Regions from separate parts of the Microbulbifer magnicolonia genome, predicted to be linked through region 1. Evidence: predicted binding sites of a transcription regulator. Region 1 holds the regulator's gene; the other holds the start of a gene.
What was found. Region 1 encodes LexA, which represses DNA repair genes until DNA is damaged. Its sites were predicted from a motif close to ACTGTNTNTANANACAGT; they were not measured.

Region 1 (6,441 bases):
CAACTATAGCCGTCATTAGCGGTGCATCTTCATAGCGTATACCGATGGTCTCGTATATACGCCGGTTCAACATACGGGACGGGTTTTCCACCGCTATCTGGGTAAATATGCCATTGGGAATGTAAAGTGGCCGCTTATCAAATGTGCGGATGCGGGTAAGGCGCCAGCCGATATCCTCCACTGTACCCTCGATTTCCTTGTCCGGGGAGCGCACCCATTCGCCCACGGCAAAGGGCCTGTCCAGATATATCATCAGGCCGCCAAAGAAGTTTGCGAGCAGGTCCTTGGCCGCGAAGCCCACTGCGAGGCCGCCGATGCCACCAAAAGCCAAAATGCCGCTGATGCTGTAGCCCAGAAACTGCATGACTACCATGGCAGCGGTGATCAGGATAGAGGCCCGCACCAGCTTGCCGACTGCACGCACCGTGGTCGCATCCATGGGCTTGCCCATGTAACGGGGGTCGCGCAGGTTGCGCTCGACATTGTGGGAGAAGCGCCAGGCAAACCAGGTCAGCGCCAGGATCAAGCCGATTTCCCGGACCGGCTCGGCCAGGGAAAATATCTCCGCCCCGGTTGCACTGCCCGCGCGGCCCGCCGCCATCGTCAGGCCCAACAGCCAGATCAGGACCGGACCGGGCGGCGTCAGCGCTCCGACCAAGGCGTCGTCCCAGGGGCTGACGGTACGTTCGGCCCGCTGCGCCAGACGCTGCACGAATCGGCCAAAGAGCCAGGCTGCCAGCGCCGTCGCCAGTACGATCAAAAAAATCGCCACTATCCAGAAGCGATTGTCCCCCAGCCACGACAGCAACATTCCCTTTACCGATTCCACGAACCACTACCCCTCGTTTTTTATACGATCCATTTGAATTGCCGCTGGCAGCATCCGGCCGTCCCGGCTTCGAATATGCCACCGGCTTGCCGACGGCCCGATTGCCTGATGGCCTGATGGCCTGATGGCCTTGTTGTCTAGAGCGCCGAGGCGAGCCAGCTCCGCGTGCTCTGCCAGCGCTCACTGGCCTCCAGCTCAGCCCAGGATTTTATTCCGGGCCGGCCGCGCATACGTTGCAGCCTGTCACTCGACTGCTGTCGCGGCGTAAAGTCTTTCAATGCCTCGAGTGTCTCGAGAGCTCCTGCGCGATTGTTGCAGACCACACCCATATCGCAACCGGCGTCCATGGCTGCCCTGATCCGGTCGCCATAGCCGCCGGCCGCACCGGCGCCTTCCATGGAGAGGTCATCGCTGAAAATCACTCCGTCGAACCCCAGCCGGCCGCGCAAGATCTCCTGCAGCCAGTAGCGGGAAAAACCCACGGGCTGGCTGTCGACCTGCACGAAACGGATGTGCGCCGGCATCACCGCATCCAGCTCGCCCGCGGCGATACATTCGATGAATGGCAGCGCGTCGGAAGCCATCACCGCCTCCAGCTCGCGCTCATCCTCGGGCAGCTCTTCGTGGCTGTCCTCGAGTACGTGGCCGTGCCCGGGAAAGTGCTTGCCGGTAGTCGCCATTCCCGCTTCATGCATGCCCCGCATAAACGGGCGCACCCGCGCGGACACACCCGCTGGATCGGCGCAGAAACTGCGATCGCCGACAATGCGGCAGTGCTGATCGTCCGCATCCAGCACCGGGGCAAAACTGAAGTCGATACCGACCGCCAGCAGCTCCGCCGCCAGTAACCAGCCGACATCCTGCAGCCGCTCCTTATCCGCCTTCGCACACAGTGCCTGCATCGACGGCAGCCGGGTGAACTCGTCGCGGAAGCGCTGCACCCTGCCGCCCTCCTGATCGACCGCCAGCAGGATGTCGGGGCGCTCTTCGCGAATCGCCGCGACCAGTTCCTGAAGCTGCGCGCGATCGCGAAAGTTACGCGCAAAGAATATCAGTGCCCCCACCAGCGGATGCCGCAGCAGTTCGCGGTCCTCCCCGGTAAGTTCCTGTCCCTCGATATCGATCATTACCGGGCCGAGCAGTGCAGACATGGGAGTTACTCCTTAATACGGAATGATGAATGCGGAATGCGGAATGCGCGGGCTGATTCCTTGTCATCGGGACGGCCATCGGCCGCGGCCATGCAGTCCAGGCGCCTATCGGCCTGTTCGCGGCCAACGGCCGCTCCTATGGCACTCCGTCGCTCGCGAGTCCGCATTCCGCATTCCTCATTCCGCATTGACTTTAAGCATTGCCGCCGCCGCGGGCACCAGTCGCTCCAGGGTTTCGGGCAAGGTGCTCTGGGCGCCAAAATCCTCTCTCAGGATAGCCTCGATCGCATCATAGCTCGACATCGTAAAGATGGTCGCGCCGAGCATAAAGTAGAGACGCCAGTAGAAGGTCACCGGATCCAGTCCCGGCAATGCCTGGGCGAGCAGACCGGCAAAGCGGCGATAGCTGTTTCCGTACCGGGATACTATAAAGCGCCGCAGGTGGCCCTGGTACTGCGTGTAGGCAAGCCCCAGCAACCGCATGAAGCGCTGCGGGTCCCTGCCCTGTTCGGCGAGACTGCCCATCCCTACCCGGTACAGACTCTCGAGCAGATCCTCCACCGTTAAAGCGCCGCCAGCGGCGGCACGCCGATCCAGCTCGCGGGCCAACGCATCGGTAAAAGGCGTCAAAAAGCGCTCGAATACCGCCTGAATCAGTTCTTTTTTCGATCCGAAGTGGTAATTTACAGCGGCCAGGTTGACGCCGGCGGTACTGGTAATGGTGCGCAGGGAAGTTTCGGTAAAACCGCGTTCCGCAAACAGCACTTCCGCCGCATCCAGAATTCGACTGACAGTATCCGTCTGGCTCATAGAGTTCAAACCACCATTTAAAACAGTTGTTTAGCACTGGCCAGATTAGCACATTTCGCGCCAACCGCTGATGCCGTTGCCGCGGGGCGGCCCTCCCGGGGCTTAGCGCAAAGACAAGTCGCAGTCGGAGAGCGCCGCAGCAAGCGCTCTGGGAGAAATCCGGGCCATACACTAGATTGAGAGGAAAACAACAGGGGGCAAACTGCCATGGCACATTTGCAACCGGAGATCGGCAACTGGTTTGAAGACCTGGACAGCGGCCAGCTGTTCGAGGTGGTGGCCATTGACGAGCTGCAGCAGACGGTGGAGGTTCAGTACCTCGACGGCACTCTGGACGAGTTCGAGCTCGATCACTGGCAGAGCTTGCCGGTGATCGGCGCCGCACCGCCCGAGGACGCCAATATCGCCTACGGCCTGAGTGTGACTGAACAGGACTCCAGTGCAAGCGGGGTGGATTTCTATCTCAACCCGCTGGATACGGTGGAAGGCGAGAGTTTTATCGGCACCGATGAATCTCCCTTTTAAATGCGCAGGGAAATAGCGCAGAGACGCCCTACTCCCTCTCCTTGATGTACTCGATGATCACCTCCGCGGCCTCATCCACGGTATCGACGATGCGGAAAAGGTCGAGATCGGAGGCATCGATGCAGCCCCGTTCGAGCACCGTGTCCACCAACCAGTCGTGCAAGCCGGACCAATAGCGCTTACCCACCAGTACAATCGGAAAACGTCGCACCTTATGTGTCTGCACCAGTGTCAGCGCCTCGAACAACTCATCGAGCGTACCGTAACCCCCCGGCAGCCCGACGAAACCCACCGCATGTTTTACGAACATAAACTTGCGCACAAAAAAGTAGCGAAAGTGCAGGCTGATATCCTGGTAGGGGTTGGCCTTCTGTTCGAATGGCAGCTCGATATTGAGCCCTATGGAGGCGCCCGGCTGCGGGTAGGCGCCGCGATTGCAGGCTTCCATCAATCCCGGACCGCCCCCGGTAATCACCGAAATACCTTCCGCGGCCAGTAACTCGCCCAACCTGACGCCCTGCCGGTATTCCGGGCTGTCTTCCGGGAAACGCGCGCTGCCAAAAACGGTGACGGCGCCACTGAGCGCGATCAGGCGCTCGATGCCATCCACCAGTTCGGACTGAATGCGCAGTACGCGCCAGGCCTCGGGCATTTTCGCGTCTAGCATTATTATTCCCTCGTTGTCGCGTAATTCTACGAGCTCTTCTTCGCTTTATTCCTTCCCCTTCAATGTAGCAGTGATTTGCGACATCACTGCGAGCATTGCGCGACCTCGAAATCTGTATATAATCCCAGCAACTGTATATAAATACAGAAACAGACCAGGTAACCCCTATGACCAATCTCACTGCACGCCAGGCCCAGGTACTGGAACTGATCAAAGTCTATCTGGACGAAACCGGCTACCCGCCCACCCGGGCGGAGATTGCTCAGGAACTGGGTTTCCGCTCGCCCAACGCGGCAGAGGAGCACCTGAAGGCACTGGCGCGCAAGGGGGCCATTGAAATGGTCGCCGGGGCATCGCGGGGCATCCGCATCCCGGACCACCAGACCGGCCTGCCGATTGTCGGCCGGGTGGCCGCGGGCAATCCGATCCTGGCGGAGGAAAATATCGAGGACTACTGCAATCTGCCCGCGGACTTCTTCCACCCGCCGGCGGATTACCTGCTGCGGGTACACGGCATGAGCATGCGCGATGCCGGCATTCTCGACGGCGACCTGCTGGCGGTACAGAAAACCGATCAGGTGCGCAATGGCCAGATCGTCGTGGCGCGCATCGAGGATGAGGTGACGGTCAAGCGATTCCGGCGCAAAGGCAACCAGGCCACGGTACAGCTACTGCCGGAAAACGACGATTTCGACGTGATTCAAGTGGATATGCGGGATAAGAGTTTCGCGATCGAAGGACTGGCGGTGGGCGTGATTCGCCAGAGCCCCTGACCGCAGGCGCGGCTTTTTCGCACTGGATTTGCAGGAGCGGCGACCGCCAGGGATGGCGGTCGCCGCTCCTACATTGTTCTATTTGGCTGCGTATTGATCGATTAGTGCACCGTGTGATTGATCGGCAACAGCTCGTCGTCTTCGTCCAGATAACCCGGCTCCAGATCGTCTATATTCTGCACAGCTTCGATGCCGGCCTCCAGCATGGCGCGCGCAATCGCAACCTTGTGATCGCGCAGGAACTGCAGACTCTCCGCTGAAAAGTGGATGCGCACCAGCGGGTCCTCCTTGTGGCCGGCGCGGCGCAGTGCCACATCACCATTGGCCAGCTCGATAATTTCAAAGGTCTCGGAGGACATTCGCTTCTCCCTTCGCAGCACATCAGTTTGCGCGCAGTGTACCACAGGCATCCCGGGAGTTTCAGCGCTGCACTTGGCCGGCGGCGCTCGGGAAATGCGAAGGCGGCCCGCTACCACTCTTCCGACTGAGCGCGCTGACGTCGCACCAGCTCATTGAGGGCAGAGTGCCAGTCGCGCAATAAATCATCAGTGAGCTGCACCGGACCGGGTGCGGAAAGATTCTGTGCCGGGATCAGGTTGGCGGATTCGCGTTTGCGATCAGTTTCGCCGGAAAAACTCCACAGCTGCACCCATGAGCTCTGCAATCCCGCGAGCCAGCTATCGGGGTCCGCGGCCAGCCCCTCCAGCTCCGCCGCCTCACTGCTGGTTTTGCCGAATGCGCGAGCGCGCTCGCCCAGCGCCTGGGCGGATTCCGGCTCCGCGTTCAGCTGCAGCTGGAAGGCCAACTCCGCGAGGAAGGCGCGATAGGCCCGCCACAACTGGAACACGGCCGCCTCCTGTAACGCGGCGCGCTGCAGGGGTGCGCCGCCACCCGCCTGCAGTAACAGCTCGCTCTTGCGCAGTGCCGAGGCGACAGAGCCGGTATAGGGATTAGCCCGCATTTGTCGCAATCCTCCTACTGCGGCGGCCCAACAGCACGCCCTGATTGGTTTTCACTCGGTCGGAGCCGAGGCGTCGGACCGGCTCGACATACGGCAAGTATGCCTGCGCGCTCCTCCATTAGCGACAGCCAGTCATGCCGTACTCTGGAACCGCCTCGCTACGGACGATTGTGACAAGTGCGGGCTTCATTTGCGTTTCGCCGCCGCCTTCTTGCGCACCGGCTTGCGCTTGGCTGTGCTGGTCTTGCTGCCGGCATCGATCTGCCACTTGCCGTCGCGGTAGAAAGCCCGCCAACCGGTGGCCTTGCCCTCTTCCTCGGACTGCACATACTGTTCCTGGGTCTTGCGGCTGAAGCGGACCACGGTATCGCGCCCCTGGTCATCTTCCGTCGGCGCAGAGAACAGGAAGCTGTACTTCGGATCAATTTCGCTCTGGTGCGGCAGCAATTCCTTCACCAGCGGTGCGCGGGTCTCGCGGTTCTTGGGGAACTGGCTGGCTGCCAGAAACAGCCCGGAAGCGCCGTCGCGAAGAATATAGTGGTCGTCCACCTTCTCGCAGGGCAGCTCCGGCATGGGTACAGGATCCATTTTCGGCGGCGCCGGCTGCCCATTCTTCAGCAGCTTGCGGGTATTCTTACAGGCTTCGTTGGTGCACCCGAAATATTTGCCGAAACGGCCGGATTTCAGCTGCATATCGCTGCCGCACTTGTCGCACTCGATCAAAG
Region 2 (6,441 bases), 230 kb from region 1:
ATGCCGCCCGCAAGGGTAGAGCCCCATGCGCGCTTCGTCAGTGGCCTTGGTGCCGGAGACGAGAAAATTGTTGTTGATGCTGGCATCCTGGACGAACGCCTCGAAGGCGCGTGCGCACAGTTCCGCGGGATCACTGTAATAGACGCAGCCATTGGCCTCGTCCGCCCGGCAGGAGATTCGGAAGAGCTCACTGGGGTTCTCACCCATCTCGTCGAGCATGATGCTCTTGAAGCAGGCAAAGAGTCGATCATTGAGGGGGTGCGGTACCGGGGTGGCGTCGCGCAGCCAGGCCTCCGAGGCGTACATGGTCCCGGATGCATCGCTGAAGGCCTTGTCGGCGAGGTAGTGGTCCAGTGCATGAAACCACTCATGGGCAATAGAGCCGGGACCGGCATTCTTTGCCAGGGAGAAGGTTCTGGTCGCCGGTTCATAGAAAGCCAGCATCCCGGGGCGCCCGCCGATGCCGTATTGAAAGGACAGTGTCTGCCGCAGGGAGATCAGCAGTTCAGGCCCCTGCAGTATCGACATCAGGTCGGCGAGCGCGTCATAGAAAAGAGCGGCCGCACGATCGCGCTCCGCCTGCGTGACCCAGCGACCGATACTGATGGACCTGAAACCAAACTTTCTTCTGACATCGGCAAAGGTGACCGGCTGCTGATCCCGGTGATTGGGTCCGCGGCGAAAAAACTGTCGGGATGACACAAGGGCACCTCTAAAAATCGGTTTTGTAGGGTTCGCCGTGCGCACCGATATCAGCGAATCCTGCATCGGAACTCGCTGGTGCGGACGGCGCACCCTGCGCAAGAACAGAAAATTCCAACCCCCAGAAACGGCTGAGCCCGCTCGACAGCGCCGCGCCGCTGTCGCAGGTCTGCACCTGCCAGTGTTCCGGATACAGCGCCCGGTAAAACGGATCGGCGAAACGGTAATCCGCCAGGATCACCACACCCCGGTCTGACTCGGTGCGGATCACCCGCCCGGCGGTCTGCAGCACCCGGGTCAGGCCCGGGTAGCGATAGGCCGTATCGAAGCCGTTGCCGCCCGTGTGGGCATCGCTGGTATCGCAGGCCCGGCGCAGCAGCTCCTGCTCCGCGTTTACCTGCGGCAGACCGACGCCAACAACGATAGTGCCCACCAGCCGCTCGCCGACATAGTCGACCCCTTCGCCGAACACGCCGCCCATAATGGCGAAGCCCAGGCTCTGGCGGCCCGCGGCGAAATGTTCGAGAAAGCCGGCGCGCTCGCGTTCTCCCGCGCCGGGGGCCTGCTGTACCAGGGCAATTTCCGGAAAGCGCGCGGCAAAGCGTCCGGCCACCTGCTGCAGGAAGCGGTAGGATGGGAAGAACACCAGATAATTGCCCGGGCGGCTGCGGTACACGCGCGACACCATATCCACCAGTGCATCGGTCGCCCGGTGCCTGGCCTGGTAGCGGGTATCCACATAGGGGCAGAGGTAGACGCCGAGCTGTTCCGGCCGAAAGGGCGAGGGCAGCACCAGGTAGGGGGATTCTGCCCGCAGTCCCAGCTGCCGATAGATGTAGGCGGCGGGCCGCAGCGTGGCGGAAAACGCGATCACCGCGTGGAACTGCTGATAGGTCTGCCGCAGATAAGCGGCGGCGTTCAGGCACAGCAGTTTGATTTCCTGCTCCTGCCAGGGCGCATCGCGGTTTTCCGCGCGGGTGAGGCAGCGATGCTGCTCCCCCAGCAACTGCTCGATGAGCAGGTAGCGGTAGAGCGCGCGCGGCCAGTCGCCGATCGTCTCCGGCGGCGACTGGGACTTCTCCCACAAACGGGTGACTTCCGCCATTACCCTGTGCGCCGCGCGGCTGACAGCGGCCGGCCAGTAGCCGCCTGCGGAGCCCTCGGCGTTGAGTGGCGGCGTCACCCACAGCTCGGCATCCCGGTTTTCGCTGTTGCCGGCATGGGTGCCTTCTTGCCGCCGCTCGGCGACCCATTTGTCCAGCGCGCGCACCAGCGCCTGGATGCTGCGGCCCAGGGTCGGGTGGGAGCCCTTGCAGGCCGCTGCGGCGCGGCGGCTGTCGCCGCGCGTGATCCTGGCGCTGTACATGGCCCGCGCGCGGTCGCTCAGATTGTGCGCCTCGTCCACCAGCAGTGCACGCTTGATGCGCTGGTCCAGCAGCGCACCCATGCGCACCAGTGGATCGAATACATAGTTGAAGTCGCACACCACCAGGTCCGCCCAGGGCAGCATTTGCAGTGACAGCTCGAACGGGCACAGTTGCAGGCGGTCCGCCACTTCTGCCACCACAGCCGGCGTCAGCAACGGTTGGCCCAGCAGTGCCCGCCTGGCCTCGGGCAGGCGATCGTAAAAGCCCCGGGTGCGCGGGCAGATGTTGTCCGCATCCCGGCTGCAAAGGCCCAGGCGGCAGGCACAGGTTTTGTCCCGCGCCTGGATTTCCAGCACGGAGAGGTGGAGCCCCCTGTCTTGCAGCCGCGCCGCCGTTTCCCGCACCACCTGGCGGCCGGAGTTTTTTGCGGTGAGATACAGCAACTGCTCGACCTGGGCTTCACCGACGGCCTTGATGGCCGGGAAGAGGGTGCTGGCGGTCTTGCCGATCCCGGTCGGCGCCTCCACCAGCAGCTCGCCGCCGTCGCGCAGGCAGCGGTAGGCCGCCACCGCCAGCTCCCGCTGCCCGGGGCGGTAGTCGGGGAATGGAAATGTCAGGGCCCGGGCCGATGATTGTACCCGGGCGCGATGCAGCTGCCAGTCGCGGTGCCACTGCACGTACTCCGTCAGTGCCGCGCGGGCGAAGGCTTGCAGCTCGGGCCAGTCGTATTCGAGCAGCTCCGGGTAGGTCTTCTTTTCCTTGAGGTTGTGCCACAGCATCTGCAGTGCCACGCGCTCTGCATCGGCGACGGCCGTGCCGGTCTCCGCCTGCCGCTGCAGCAGGTAACAGTAACCGTAGATTTTAAGCTGGGCCCAGTGCAGCTGGCGCACCGACTCCGCCAACTTGTCGGGTGGACAATAAGTGGTCTTGATCTCGTCCAGCTGCACCGGCCGGTGCAGGTCCGCCTGCGGGTGCAGGATATCCACCCGCCCGCTGAGCTGCACCAGTGTGCCATCGATCGCTACCTGCACCTGCAGACGGTACTCGGACTCACTGCCCTCGGGGCGCTGCTTCTGCAGCTTCTGGTGCGCGCGGATGCCCTCCTCGGCGGTGGGTCCGCCGCTGCCGTCGCCGACCAGATCGCCACGGCGGCAGGCAAAATTCACCAGTTCACCCACCGACAGATGCAGGGGCCGGCGATCGCTCTCGGCCGCTGCTTCGCTTGCGGCTGCTATCGCGCAATGCATGGCAGTTTCCGCATCGCTCAAGGCTGCAGCCACTCCACATGCAGGACGCGGTGGCGGATGTGGTGTCGGGCAAAAAAGGCCAGCCAGCGCAGCTGGTTCTGCTGCAGGCGATCGCCGGGGCCCTTTACTTCCACCAGCTCATAGCCGCCCGCTGCCGGGAACAGGATCAGATCCGGCAGGCCGGCGCGGTGATGTTCGATGTCGCTCAGCAGGCGCCGGAACAGCCGTCGCCAGTCGTCCGCGGGAATGCGGGCCAGCGCCAGTTCCAGCAGTGCTTCCGGCAGCGCGTCCCAGGCCACCAGCGGATTGGCAATGCCCTGTTTGTCCCGATAGTGCTGCCACACGCGTCGCGCGAGCTTGTCGCCGTCCAGTTCGGCCAGGCGCTGTTCGAATGCGGCCCGGCGCAGTGGATAGAAGTCGGGTGTGCGAAAGTCGCTGGGCGCCACCTGGAACGGATTGAAGAATGCCCCGGGCACCGGCGCGAACAGGATGTCCCAGACATAGAGCCCCAGCACGCCATTAAACAGGCAGTTTTCCACGTAAAAACACCGGTCCCCCGCCGCGCCGGGAGAGGCCTGTTGCAGGTGCGCTGCCGCCAGCAATTCCACCCGTTCCGGAGCCTGCGGCAGTACTGCGGTTTGGGTCGGCGGCTGGTACCCGGCCGGCGGCTCCCAGCCTTCCGAACGTCCCGCTTTCTTGGCAGTGCGGTAGCCAAAGCTTTCAGCAAATACCTGCTCGGCTTCGTTGTGGGGTGCCGCCCGAATCTCGCGGCACAGGGCCAGGCCGGTGTCTATATCGCCGCGCCTGACGGCGATCCGCGCCCGGCGCTCGCGGGCCGGTGGGCGCGTGCAGTGCCGGTACAGCTGGTCGGCCGCCTCCAGTGCGTCCGATCGCTCCAGCTGTCGCGCCAGCGTCAAACGGAGGCGGTCAAGGCGGCGCAGCAGGGTGGCATCGCCCTCGATTCCAGCGCCGAAAGCGGGCAGCCGCCCGGCCAGTGCCAGGATCGCGTCCACTCCAGTCTCAAGCGCATTGTCGAGCTGCGCCAGGCAGTCGTAATAGCGCAGGTGCAGTTCAATCTGCGCCCGGCTCTGGAACGGGAGGCTTTGTGGATCCAGTGGGTAATTTTCGTAACGGTACAGCCCCAGGTCCCGCAGTACATAGTCGGTCAGATCCTGGTTGAGGTTGCCAAAAAAGCACAGTTTGAACGTTTCAAAGTGCGCTGCGGCCTGTATCGCCAGCAAGGATTCCGTCTCCAGCAGTGCGTTCAACAGCACCGCTGGCTCTGAGTGCTGCTCCAGCAGTGCCAGCTCCAGCGCCGGGCGCTTGAGGGTGCGGGGCAGGGAAACAGGGCTGGCGGCCAGCAACTCCGCCTTGCTGAACAGCGGCAGGACTTCCTCCAGTGGCAATACCGGATCGCGCTGTAGTAAGCCCGCCGTTACCAACCGGTCTGCGGCTTGCGGTAGATCATCAATCTCGGCGTAAATGAGCTTGCTTTGACGGAATAGGGCGCCCACTGAGGAGGGCACCCCCTTGCGCGACAGCAGCCGCACATACAGGCGCTGGCTGTTGATGTCCAGTGCGCGGAACGCGGTGTAAAACTGCCGCTCTCCCTTTGAGAGCATTGATTCATACCGCGCCATCACGAAGTCGACGAGGGCGACGAAGTTCGCCAGGTAATAATCCGGTGCCAGTTCAACGGGATCGGTCATACGGTACTGCTAGTCGATTGTGTAGTTGCTTGTGTAGTCGCTTGTGATTGGTTCCCGAGCTCATTTCGCAACTGCCGCTATTGGAATGGATATTTCAAGCGGTGCGTCGAAGAGCTCTGTCGGGGCTTGATAGCTGTACGGTTATACAGCATGTGTGGAACGGGAACAAACCCGGGAGCGACTACGCGGCCATCCCAGAGCCCAGCGAGGTGCACAAAGAATCGCCAGATCGAATCGGGCCCAATTGTTCGCGGACGGCAGCAACGAACGGCTGTCGCCAGTAGTCGCTTCCGGATTTTTTGACCAATAATACTGCAACGGCAACACACAAACCGAACGCTCCCATGAAGAAGCTCACGCTGATTCGACACGCCAAATCCAGTTGGGACAACCCCGACCTGGATGATTTCCACCGTCCGCTCAACAAGCGTGGCAAGCGCGACCTGCCGGCCATGGCGCAGCGAGTGCGCGACTTGGGCCTGCTGCCTGACCGGCTGCTGAGCAGCGGCGCTGTTCGGGCGCTCGATACCGCAGAGGTGCTGGCCGACACGCTGGAGCTGGATGGCGATAAACTACTGGTACTGTCTGAACTTTACGGGGCCAGCTACCAGTCGCTGCTGCGCCTTCTGCAGCAACAGAGCGACGACTGGAAACACCTGATGGTGATCGGCCACAATCCGGGGCTCGAAGACTTGGGTTATTACCTTACCCACGAGCGGCTGCCCAAGTTCCCCACCGCCGCCGTGCTGCATATAGGCTTGAAGATTACTCGCTGGTGTGAACTGGCTGAATCCTGCGGTACCGTCCGCCTCTTCGACTTTCCGAAGCTGCATAAATAACCTGTATTTTTCAAGGCCGATTTTGATCACGCGTATTCGGCGTGCCGAGCGCGCACGTTCAAACAGCTGATAGATGGCCAGATAAGTTTGCGTAGAGGAAGGGCTCCTCGTCTTCATCGGGCTTTCCGGTTACCGCCCCAGGCACATAGATTCAATGCCGGCACGATTGCCAGAATGGGATCTACCGAGAGGTCTGAATCCTTGGGAAGTGGCGGGTCACGAAGATCAGGTAGACTAACCAGAGTGCGAACCACACGGATGCGACTGCAGGGAGCTTGATCGGTGAGAGCAAAAATAAGCACCAGCGCCCGAGGCACATAAATACTTATGTGCCGGCCGCATAAATAATTATGTGTTGCCCACATAAATACTTATGTAGTATTCGCATAAATACTTATGCGAGGTCTCATCGTGGCATCAGTGATTATCGACGGCAAAAATGCAGACTCGACCCGAGTCTCCATCAGTTTGGATCAATTTTTGTGGAGACTGGTTTCTGCGGACTTCAATTCTGAAGCTGACGCGCGCAGCTGGGTCAGGGAATACATTTCCACGCTGCACACCACAAAGGGGCTGA

Region 2: RRF64_RS02560 (VRR-NUC domain-containing protein) is a predicted target of LexA. The motif match lies at 5,158-5,175, and genes of this name have one in related genera.

The regions. Positions count from the first base shown of each region.
Region 1 is NZ_JAYEFD010000001.1:345,331-351,771, reverse strand. It holds gene RRF64_RS01570 (mechanosensitive ion channel family protein) at 1-829, opposite strand, end outside; gene nagZ (beta-N-acetylhexosaminidase) at 967-1,980, opposite strand; gene RRF64_RS01560 (TetR/AcrR family transcriptional regulator) at 2,158-2,790, opposite strand; gene RRF64_RS01555 (DUF6763 family protein) at 2,998-3,315, shown strand; gene RRF64_RS01550 (LOG family protein) at 3,344-3,982, opposite strand; gene lexA (transcriptional repressor LexA) at 4,150-4,755, shown strand; gene RRF64_RS01540 (hypothetical protein) at 4,857-5,114, opposite strand; gene RRF64_RS01535 (DUF6586 family protein) at 5,225-5,716, opposite strand; gene topA (type I DNA topoisomerase) at 5,903-6,441, opposite strand, start outside.
Region 2 is NZ_JAYEFD010000001.1:575,148-581,588, forward strand. It holds gene RRF64_RS02550 (CLCA_X family protein) at 1-702, opposite strand, end outside; gene RRF64_RS02555 (ATP-dependent DNA helicase) at 713-3,316, opposite strand; gene RRF64_RS02560 (VRR-NUC domain-containing protein) at 3,334-5,025, opposite strand; gene RRF64_RS02565 (SixA phosphatase family protein) at 5,370-5,864, shown strand; gene RRF64_RS02570 (hypothetical protein) at 6,345-6,441, shown strand, end outside.